One region of the Hyphomicrobium sp. 802 genome, then DNA from elsewhere that is predicted to be linked to it. Evidence: predicted binding sites of a transcription regulator. Region 1 holds the regulator's gene; the other holds the start of a gene.

Region 1 (5,536 bases):
TTCTTCTTGTCGTCTTTGACTTCTTCAAAATCCGCATCGACGACGTCGTCGCCGCTGGCAGATTTCTCAGCCGATGCTTCGGGGCCACCTTCCATGCCTTCAGCGCCACCCTTGGCCGTGTAGACGGCTTCGCCGATCTTCATGGCGACCTGGGTCAACGCGGTTGAAGCCGAGCGGATCGCATCGGCATCTTCGCCGGCGATGGCTTCCTTGGCGGCCGTGATCGCAGCTTCGACTTCGCCCTTGATCGCGGCGACGGCCGGGATCGACTCGTTCTCGGCGAGCGATTTCTCGGTGCCATGGACGAGGGCTTCGGTCTGGTTGCGAAGCTCGACGACCTCGCGACGCTTCTTGTCTTCGGCCGCGTGGACTTCGGCGTCCTTGACCATCTTGTCGATGTCGGCATCCGAGAGGCCACCCGAGGCCTGGATGCGGATCGACTGTTCCTTGCCGGTCGCCTTGTCCTTCGCCGAAACGTGGACGATGCCGTTGGCGTCGATATCGAAAGTGACTTCGATCTGCGGCACGCCGCGCGGCGCTGGCGGGATGCCGACGAGGTCGAACTGGCCGAGCATCTTGTTGTCGGCCGCCATTTCACGCTCGCCCTGGAAGACGCGGATGGTGACAGCGTTCTGGCTATCTTCGGCGGTCGAGAAAGTCTGGCTCTTCTTCGTCGGGATCGTCGTGTTGCGATCGATCAGACGGGTGAAGACGCCACCCAGCGTTTCGATGCCGAGCGACAGCGGCGTGACGTCGAGCAGCAGGACGTCCTTGACCTCGCCCTGCAGAACGCCGCCCTGGATCGCGGCGCCGACGGCGACGACTTCATCCGGGTTGACACCCTTGTGCGGCTCTTTGCCGAAGAGCTGCTTCACGACTTCCTGGACCTTCGGCATACGCGTCATGCCGCCGACGAGAACGACTTCGTCGATCTCGGCAGCCTTGAGGCCAGCGTCCTTCAGAGCCTTTTCGCACGGACCCTTGGTCCGGTTGATGAGGCCATCGACGAGGCTTTCGAGCTTGGCGCGCGTCAGCTTCATCGTGAGATGCTTCGGACCGGTCGCGTCGGCCGTGATGAACGGCAGGTTGACTTCGGTCGAAGGGGCGCTCGACAGCTCGATCTTGGCCTTTTCGGCGGCTTCCTTCAGACGCTGAAGGGCGAGCTTATCGGAGCGCAGGTCGATGCCCTGCTCTTTCTTGAACTCATCGGCGAGGTACGTAACGAGGACCATATCGAAGTCTTCGCCGCCGAGGTGCGTATCGCCGTTCGTCGACTTCACTTCGAAGACGCCGTCGCCGATTTCGAGAATGGACACGTCGAAGGTGCCGCCGCCGAGGTCATAGACCGCGATCGTCTTGGCGTCCGTCTTTTTGTCGAGGCCGTAGGCGAGCGCAGCTGCCGTCGGCTCGTTGATGATGCGCAGAACTTCAAGGCCCGCGATCTTGCCGGCGTCTTTCGTCGCCTGGCGCTGGGCGTCGTTGAAGTAAGCGGGAACGGTGATGACCGCCTGCGTGACCTTCTCGCCGAGCTTGGCTTCGGCGGTTTCTTTCATCTTCTGAAGGATGAAAGCCGAGATCTGCTGCGGGGAATATTGCTTGCCGTGGCTTTCGACCCAGGCGTCGCCGTTGGTGCCCTTCACGATCTTGTACGGAACGAGCTTCTGGTCCTTCGTGACCTCGGGATCGTCGTAGCGGCGGCCGATCAGGCGCTTGATCGCGAAAAAGGTGTTGGTGGGGTTCGTGACTGCCTGGCGCTTGGCCGGCAGACCGACGAGACGTTCGTCGTCGGCAGTAAATGCAACAATGGACGGGGTGGTATTGGCGCCTTCGGAGTTCTCAAGCACTTTCGGTTTGCCGCCATCCATGACGGCGACGCACGAGTTGGTCGTGCCGAGGTCAATACCGATTACTTTTGCCATTCGCATCAATCCTTCTCAGTTGCGGCAGACCGGGTGGACCCTCTATTGGCATCCAACGTGCTCCCCAACGAGAGGTCAGAGGCACCGGTCCCCAGGATTTCAATTGTGTGACCGACGGTTATATAGGGGCCTGATTTCAGCGTGCAACGCTTCTTATCCCCTCCATAGATCAACTTTATCGCCTTTTGATTGCGTCAAAACGGAACTACCCGCCGTGACGCAATGCTTCAATTTGCAAGCTTTTTTCTGCGGTTGAAGCGCATCCTTGCTGAGGAGGAGGCGCCTTGATTTCGCTCAACGTTTGTTCTGGTGCGACGCTGGTCGCGACGTCGCAGCCGCATCAAGCATCGGCAGGCGGCTCCGACGAGGCAGGGGCAGCGTCGTCAGCCTTGGCGACTTTCGGGCCGCCGCGGGAGACGACGACCATCGCCGGACGCAGGTTGCGGTCATCGATCATGTAGCCGACCTGATAGACCTGCAGCACGGTGCCAGCTGGGACGTTTGCGTTCTCCTGCTCCATCACGGCTTGGTGGTGGTGCGGATTGAAGGGTTGGCCGGCCGGGTCGATGGCGCGGACACCGTGACGCTCAAGAGCCGTCTTATAATCACGCTCGGCAAGAATGACCCCATCGAGTAGGGTTTTTAGGGCCGGATCGCTTTCGACGGCATCCTTCGGCACGGCGGCGATAGCGCGCTGGAAGTTGTCGCCGACCGTCAAGATATCCTTGGCAAACTTGGTGATCGCATACTTCGCCGTCTCTTCCTTTTCCTTTTCGAGGCGGCGGCGGACGTTCTCCGTTTCAGCAACGGCGCGCAGGTACTGATCCTGCTTGGCGGCAGCTTCGGCGGACTTCTTTTCGAGATCGGCCTGAAGGGCGGCGATCATCGCCTTGAGCTGCTCGACGCTCACATCTCCCATTTCAGGGGGCGTTGCCGCGGACGGTTGCACGGTCTCGTCTATGGGCTTTTTGTCGTCGCTCATTTTTCTCTTCGCTGGAATAGCACTGCAAAAATTCCGGTGCCGGGGTATCGACCGCTAGGCGGTAAAAATCAAGGCAGTTCAAGTTGGGGTGCGTCAGAAGCGGGTCAAATAGGTCTCGATGCCTCAGCCCATCAAGCGGCTCATCAGCTTGGCTGTATAATCCACCATTGGGATGATGCGGGCATAATTGAGCCGCGTCGGGCCGATGACGCCCAGAACGCCGACGACGTGGCGGGTCTCATCCCGAAATGGGGCAACAATCAACGATGAGCCCGAAAGCGAAAACAGCTTGTTTTCCGAGCCAATAAAAATGCGGACGCCTTCGGCCGTTTCGGAGGCTCCGAGCAACTCGACGATGTCCTGCTTGGATTCGAAGGCGTCGAAGAGCTGGCGGATGCGCTCCAGGTCTTCGGCGGCGGTCACGTCTTTCAGAAGGTTGCTCTGACCGCGGACGATGAGGCTCTTGCGATCATCGGCGACACCTGACCATTCGGCGAGCCCGGCCTTGATGACCTTTTGGGTCAACACGTCGAGTTCTGCCTTGGCGGCATTCAACGACTTTTCGAGTTCGGCCCTGGCTTCGGCGAGCGTCAGGCCGCGCAAATGGGTGTTGAGATAGTTCGAAGCTTCCTGCAAGGCAGACGGTGGCAAGCCATCGGGAAGGTTGATGATGCGATTCTCAACGTTCTGGTCTTCATCGACCAGGATTACGAGGCCGCGTCCGGGTTCGAGCGGCACGAATTCGATGTGGCGCAGGCGGGCGACCTGCTTTTCGGCGAGGACGACGCCCGCGCAGTGGGACAGACCGGACATCAGTTCGCCCGCTTCGCTCAAAAGTTGATCGACCGATTTTTCGCGGCGGACGGCGATCTGGGCTTCGATCTGGCGGCGCTCGTCCGGGGTGATGTCGCCGACTTCAAGAAGACCGTCGACGAACAGGCGCAGGCCGAGCTGGGTGGGCAGGCGCCCCGCAGACGTGTGCGGCGCGATAATGAGGCCGAGCTGCTCCAAGTCCGACATGACGTTGCGGATCGAGGCGGGCGAGAGGGCGATCGGCAAGGCGCGTGAGAGATTGCGAGAGCCGACCGGCTCACCCGTCGCCAGATAGCTTTCGACGATGCGCCGCAGGATCGTCCGCGAGCGCTCGTTAAGCTTTTGCAGCTGCGTTTTGCCGTCCAGGATGGTGGCTGCCACGATTTGATCTTCCGTGTTCACCGTCAAAATCTATGAATGACAGGGGCCTACGTCAAATCCTGTGGTGTTTTCTGGGTATCTGCACCCTTCTTTCAACCGATAAGGTTTCCGGTTGAAGGCCGGGGGGGCCTTCATTAGGGTCGCGGCCGCAATACCAACAATTCAGGGAACTCATGCGACCTTCCAAACGCAAGCCAGACGAGTTGCGCCGTGTTTCAATCGAGCGGGCCGTTTCCAAATATGCCGAAGGCTCCTGCCTCATCAAATTCGGCGACACCCATGTTCTTTGCACGGCGAGCTTGGAAGAGCGCCTCCCGCAGTGGCTGAAAGGTCAGGGCCGTGGCTGGGTGACGGCGGAATACTCGATGCTGCCGCGGTCGACGCACGACCGGACGCGGCGCGAGGTGACGAGCGGCCATCCGTCGGGGCGGACGCAGGAAATTCAGCGTCTCGTCGGCCGGGCGCTTCGCGCGGTCGTCGATCTGACGAAGCTTGGCGAACGGCAGATCACGGTCGACTGCGACGTCATCCAAGCCGATGGCGGCACGCGCACGGCGTCGATCACGGGCGCGTGGGTGGCTCTGCACGATTGTATCCAGTGGATGAAAATGCGCGACATGGTGAAGGACACCGTGCTGCGCGATCACGTGGCCGCCGTATCGTGCGGTCTCTATAAAGGTGAGCCGGTGCTCGATCTCGACTATGCCGAGGACAGCAACGCGGATGCCGATTCCAATTTCGTGATGACCGGCTCGGGCGGCATCGTCGAAATCCAAGGCACGGCCGAGACGACGCCCTTCACAGAAGATAAGTTCACCGAGCTGATGGGGCTCGCCAAGAAGGGGATCGGCGAACTCGTTCAGCTGCAGAAGCTGACGGTCGCTTAAGACCAGACAACGGAGCGAGGCCATGTTCGGACCTTTTGCCCTGACGGTCGCGGCGCTGTTCACAGGCGCGGCGATCTACATCAACTGGGCAGAGCAACCGGCGCGGCTTTCTCTCGACGATGCTGCGATGCTTGCGGAATGGAAGCCCGCCTACCGGCGCGGATTTCAGATGCAGGCATCGCTTGCCGTCATCGGCTTCATTCTGGGTACGCTCGAGTGGCTGGTCACCGGCAAGGTCATCTGGCTTGCCGGTGGTGCAGCGCTACTCACCAATTGGCCGTTTACGATCTTCGCGATCATGCCGGTCAATAAGATCCTTGAAGAGACCCCGTTCGAACGGGCCAACGAAGAGACACGGGCGCTGATCGAGCGCTGGGGCATGCTGCACGGCGTGCGCAGCGTGCTTGGTCTCGTCAGTGTCGGATTGTTCCTATGGGCATCGATCTGAAGCCTGCGCCGCGACCGTCGGGCGTTCTTGAAACGGTTCTGTACGCACCCGATCTCGGGGCCATCCAAGACTTCTACGGTCGCGTGTTTGGGCTCGAACCCTTTGC
Region 2 (5,536 bases), 1.1 Mb from region 1:
CTGACAGAATTTCTGGCGTCGCGACTTGATCCTGTTTGTATTGCGTCCAGATGGCGTGAAGCTTTTCGTCTTCGGACGGCCCGAGAAAGGCGAACGGCGCAATGATCGCCCCGGCGCTGACGCCCGTTACGACCTGGAATTCCGGACGGTCGCCGCGCTTCGTCCAGCCGGCGAGGACGCCCGCGCCGAATGCACCGTCGGAACCGCCGCCTGAAAGTGCGAGCGTATCGACGACTTTGCGGCCGGCTACGGTTCTCGTGTTCTTACCTAGCTTGGGCATATGCGCAGTGCGCCGCCGGATTTCGGCGATAGGATCTTTTGGAACTTCATCGCCCCAGAAGCGAACGCCGGGCATGCCCGGGATTTCCGCAGTTTCGGCGAGGGAGGCGCTGGAAATCCCGTTGCGCGTCATAATTGTCGCGCACCCGGTGAGAACGAGCGCGAAGATCAACGTGACAGCAACGTGCAATCTCGGCACGAACACTCGGATCCCCCGCCCCCGCACAATATCCGCGTACTGTATGAGCTTTAGGGCACGGACAAGGCGACGGCAACGGCGCGAAGCGAGCTGTGGAGGCAAGTCTCTGATTTGGCGGACCTTTGAGTGGCTTCCGCGCATCAGTTCGAACGCCGGGTTTGATCGAGTGCCACACATGCATTGGCGCCAGCATTGAAAGCAATGCCGGCGCCAATCGAACATTTCGAGGTTTTACACTTAGCCGACGAGAGCCTCGACGTGCTCCCAGTTGACGAGGTTGTCGAACCAGGCCTCGAGGTACTTCGGACGAGCGTTGCGGTAGTCGATGTAGTAGCTGTGCTCCCAAACATCGACGCCGAGGATCGGCTTGGAGCCGTACATCAGCGGGTTTTCACCGTTCGGCGTTTTGACGACTTCAAGTTTGCCGTCCTTTACCGCAAGCCAAGCCCAGCCCGAGCCGAACTGGCCCTTGCCGGCTTCGATGAAGTCGTTGCGCACCTTGTCGAAGCCGCCGTAACCGTCGACGAGCTTCTGGACGCTGCCCGGCAGCTTGTTGCCGCCGCCGCCCTTCTTCATCCACTGCCAGAAATGCAGATGGTTATAGTGCTGGCCAACGTTGTTGATGAGGCCAGCAACTTTATCCGCGTAAGCGTTCTTGACGATATCTTCGAGCGACTGGCCCTCGTACTTCGAGCCAGCAAGCAGCTTGTTGCCGTTTTCGACATACGCCAAGTGATGCTTGTCGTGGTGGAACTCGAGCGTCTCGGCCGACATGAACGGCGTGAGAGCGTCATAGGCATAAGGAAGATCGGGTAATTTCAGCGTCATAGACGGCCACTCATAATGTTGCGGGGTGGATTGAAAGCCGCGGGAACGTAGCTTTTGAAACCAGCTTACACAAGTCGAAGGCTGAACCCGCGGTTGGCGATGCAGTTCCACTGCGCCGACACCAATCGGCGATTTTCGTCGTTCGCATATCGATCTTCCGGATGGTGGGAGAGATTTAATGGCGGACGCTGGACTTCAAATTCACCGCGCTGCGATCCAGATAAAGTCAACAATTTAATAATTTGAATGCCGTGAGAGCCTTCAAGATCGCGGCAAAGAATGCCAGCCGCAATTTCTTTTTTTTGCCATCAATGCAAAAATTTGTATTTTAGTATCTACACGGATTGTTTGCGGGTATTATTGGAAGAACACGATTTCCGATTGCGATCCGGTAAGGACACGGCTGTTAAGAAGGCTGAATTCGTTGGAAAGATCTCGTGCTATTTCTCAGCCTGAGCGTTTGTTTGTAGGCGCGTTTTAGGTGGTGATATCGCTCCGCTTAAACTAATGAATTGGCGGCATTGAAAAATATGTGATCCGCCATTTCTCGTTTGCGGAATATTCACGAGTATTTATGAGGTTGCGTTGACACGGTGACACATCTCGGAGATTCCTGCTGCGCAGGGGTCGGGATGTGATTACACCGGCGGGCAGGAAATCTAGTAGAGGTTGTCGTTGGTGATGCGAAAAGTAAAATCTATGGCGACGATCAATGTCGACAAACTTTCCCTCAAGGAGCTTGTCGACCTTGAAACGAAAGTTCAGAAGGCGATCGCCGCCGCTCGGGACCGGGAACGCACCGAACTAAAAAAGAAAGTCGCGGATCTTGCAGAAACACACGGATTTTCCGTGGCCGAATTATTTGGTGCAAGCCGCGGACGCGGCGCAGTAAAAGGCAAGTCGATCGGCGTTGCGAAATACGCCAATCCTGAAAATAAAGCCGATACCTGGACGGGGCGCGGTCGTAAGCCGAACTGGCTGGTCGAACGGCTTAGGAAAGGTGCCAAGCTTGCCGATTTCGCGATTTGATGCCGCGAAATTGTACGACGGGGCAACTGAGGAAAATGCGCAATTCGCATCGCAGAATAACTGTTTGCGATAAATGAATTGCGCGAGCCCGCTCTTCAGAAAAATGGATTTCAAGTTGTCGCGCGATATAAACATCGCGCGCGATTTGTAATTGCGAGCTGCGACCGCTTTGTTGTTGCAACTTTTGGCCCGGCCATCGGATGGCGGCACGGGCCGCCATGGCCCCGCGCCATTGCAGCGTTCAATAACCCGAACGCCATACTAATGGATCACGTTTTAGCACTCAAGTATTGACAGTGCTAACAGTACGGACCATATATCCGTCGCGTTCGGGCTCGTCAGCGATCCTGCTCGCAGTGCACCGGCGGACAGCAATGCCCGTTGCCTGCGGCCTGGCATCCTAGGCTGCGAACAAAAGACAAATCGTCTAGCCAAATCATGAGGTTACCCCCATGGCGTTCCGTCCTCTCCACGATCGTGTCGTCGTGAAACGCATTGAGGAAGAAGCAAAGACTGCAGGCGGGATCATCATCCCCGACACCGCCAAGGAAAAGCCCCAGCAGGGCGAAGTTGTGGCCGTTGGCCCCGGCGCTCGCGATGAAGCGGGCAAGGTCGTTCCCCTCGACGTCAAGGTCGGCGATCGTGTTCTGTTCGGCAAGTGGTCGGGCAGCGAAGTCAAGATCGACGGCGAAGATCTCCTGATCATGAAAGAGAGCGACATTCTCGGCGTTCTCTCGGCCCCGGCAAAGTCCAAGGCCGCCGCTTAATTTTATCCCCCTATTTGCCAAGCTTAGGAGTTGCTCAACATGGCAGCTAAAGACGTCAAGTTTGCCCAAGACGCCCGCGAGCGCATGCTGCGTGGTGTCGACATTCTTGCCAACGCCGTGAAAGTCACGCTCGGCCCGAAGGGTCGCAACGTCGTTATCGAGAAGTCGTTCGGCGCACCGCGCATCACCAAGGACGGTGTGACGGTCGCGAAGGAAATCGAGCTCGAAGACAAGTTCGAGAATATGGGCGCGCAGATGCTCAAAGAGGTCGCCTCGAAGACGGCCGACCTCGCCGGTGACGGCACGACGACGGCAACGGTTCTTGCCCAGGCTATCGTTCGCGAAGGCGCGAAGTCGGTTGCTGCCGGCTCGAACCCGATGGACCTGAAGCGCGGTATCGACCTCGCCGTTCAGGCCATCGTCGAAGACCTCAAGACCAACTCGAAGAAGGTCGCGAAGGATCAGATCGCTCAGGTCGGCACGATCTCGGCGAACGGCGACGAAATCGTCGGCAAGAAGATTGCCGAAGCGATGGACAAGGTCGGTTCGGAAGGCGTCATCACGGTCGAAGAATCCAAGACGCTCGATTTCGAACTCGATGTCGTCGAAGGCATGCAGTTCGATCGTGGTTACCTGTCGCCGTACTTCATTACCAACGCCGACAAGATGATCGCGGAGCTTGAGAACCCCTACATTCTCATCCACGAGAAGAAGCTTTCGGGTCTCCAGGCGATGCTTCCGGTTCTCGAAGCCGTCGTCCAGTCGGGCAAGCCGCTCCTCATCATCGCTGAAGACGTCGAAGGCGAAGCTCTCGCGACGCTCGTCGTCAACAAGCTGCGTGGCGGCCTCAAGGTTGCTGCCGTCAAGGCTCCGGGCTTCGGCGATCGCCGCAAGGCCATGCTGGAAGACATTGCAGTCCTGACGGGCGGTACGGTGATCTCGGAAGATCTCGGCATCAAGCTCGAGACGGTTACGCTGCAGATGCTCGGCCGCTCCAAGAAGGTGACGATCGACAAGGAAAACACGACGATCGTCGATGGTTCGGGCAAGAAGGCCGACATCGAAGCGCGCGTGAAGCAGATCAAGGCGCAGATCGAGGAAACGTCCTCGGACTACGACCGTGAGAAGCTCCAGGAGCGTCTTGCCAAGCTCGCTGGCGGCGTTGCCGTCATCAAGGTTGGCGGCGCGACGGAAGTCGAAGTTAAAGAGCGCAAGGACCGCGTCGACGACGCTCTGCACGCAACGCGCGCAGCCGTCGAAGAGGGCATCGTCCCGGGCGGCGGCGTTGCGCTTCTCCGCGCTGCGAAGGCTCTCGACTCGCTGAAGCCTGAGAACGACGACCAGAAGGTCGGCATCAACATCGTCCGCAAGGCGCTGCAGGCTCCGGCTCGCCAGATCTCGACCAACGCCGGTGAAGACGGTTCGGTGATCGTCGGCAAGATCCTCGAGAACTCGAAGTACGCTTACGGGTACAACGCTCAGTCACACGAGTACGGCGATCTGTACTCGCAGGGCGTCATCGACCCGACGAAGGTCGTGCGTTGCGCGCTGCAGGATGCCGCTTCGGTTTCGGGCCTGCTGATCACGACGGAAGCCATGATCGCCGACGTGCCGAAGAAGGACGCTGGACACTCGCACGGCGCTCCCGGCGGCGGCATGGGCGGCATGGGCGGAATGGACTTCTAAGGAAGTTTTCGCTGGCGCCTTCCGACTCCGCTTCGCGGAGCCGGCCGGAAGGCGCTATCGTTCCACGAAAATCAAAAGCCCCGCAGTGATGCGGGGCTTTTTTGTGCGTCGAGAGCTTGAAAGGGGTTCGTTCAATTCGTTGAGAAGTGGCTCGCGAACCAATTTCCAAGCGAAGCAGACGAAAATTTTTCGAGGCCGTCATATGTTCCGATTACATGGCGTGCGTTCAAAATTTCCTCGGCTAGTTGCTCCGGAGGAATTTCACGATCGACGGCAATCGTGTGATCCGCCAGTGCTGGGTCGATGAGGTTTGTCGATGCAATTGGCTTCTTGCCAACACCGACGAGCTGGGCGAGGACACCCGAGCTTTCGCCATATTGGATCATGCGCAACTGAACAGCCACATCGACCGCCTTCATCCAACGATGCAATTCGGCGTCGTTCGGAGAGTCAACGATCTCGACGATGTTGCGATCTTCCGGGCTGATGCAGTTGCACGCATATTCGTTAGCGCGCCAGCCCACGATCGCAAGCCGCGCAGGCCGAGATCTATTTATTTCTCGAACGGCAGCAATGACGCGGTCCGTGCCTTTAATGTTATCTGGAATGCCAAACGTGCCGATGATCAGTTCATCTCGTCTGCGCGAGAACGGCGGGATGGCGTTAGCCTCGATGCGATCGATTGTATGATGGGCGATATCCACGCGTACATCGAATTCGCAAGCAATATCGTATTCAATCGCCTTTT

What was found. The regulator HrcA, encoded in region 1, represses chaperone genes, less so after heat shock. The targets are predictions, from matches to a motif close to GTTAGCACTCNCNNNNNGNGAGTGCTAAC.
Region 2: a site for HrcA is predicted at 2,611-2,639, ahead of groES (co-chaperone GroES). Genes of this name have one in related genera too.

What each region holds. Positions count from the first base shown of each region.
Region 1 is NZ_JAFM01000001.1:345,770-351,305, forward strand. It holds gene dnaK (molecular chaperone DnaK) at 1-1,919, opposite strand, end outside; gene grpE (nucleotide exchange factor GrpE) at 2,260-2,901, opposite strand; gene hrcA (heat-inducible transcriptional repressor HrcA) at 3,025-4,095, opposite strand; gene rph (ribonuclease PH) at 4,269-4,982, shown strand; gene HYP802_RS0101770 (DUF1772 domain-containing protein) at 5,005-5,430, shown strand; gene HYP802_RS0101775 (VOC family protein) at 5,415-5,536, shown strand, end outside.
Region 2 is NZ_JAFM01000001.1:1,475,322-1,480,857, forward strand. It holds gene HYP802_RS0107355 (patatin-like phospholipase family protein) at 1-478, opposite strand, end outside; gene HYP802_RS0107360 (superoxide dismutase) at 716-1,306, opposite strand; gene HYP802_RS0107365 (H-NS histone family protein) at 2,006-2,335, shown strand; gene groES (co-chaperone GroES) at 2,788-3,102, shown strand; gene groL (chaperonin GroEL) at 3,142-4,788, shown strand; gene HYP802_RS0107380 (glycosyltransferase) at 4,920-5,536, opposite strand, start outside.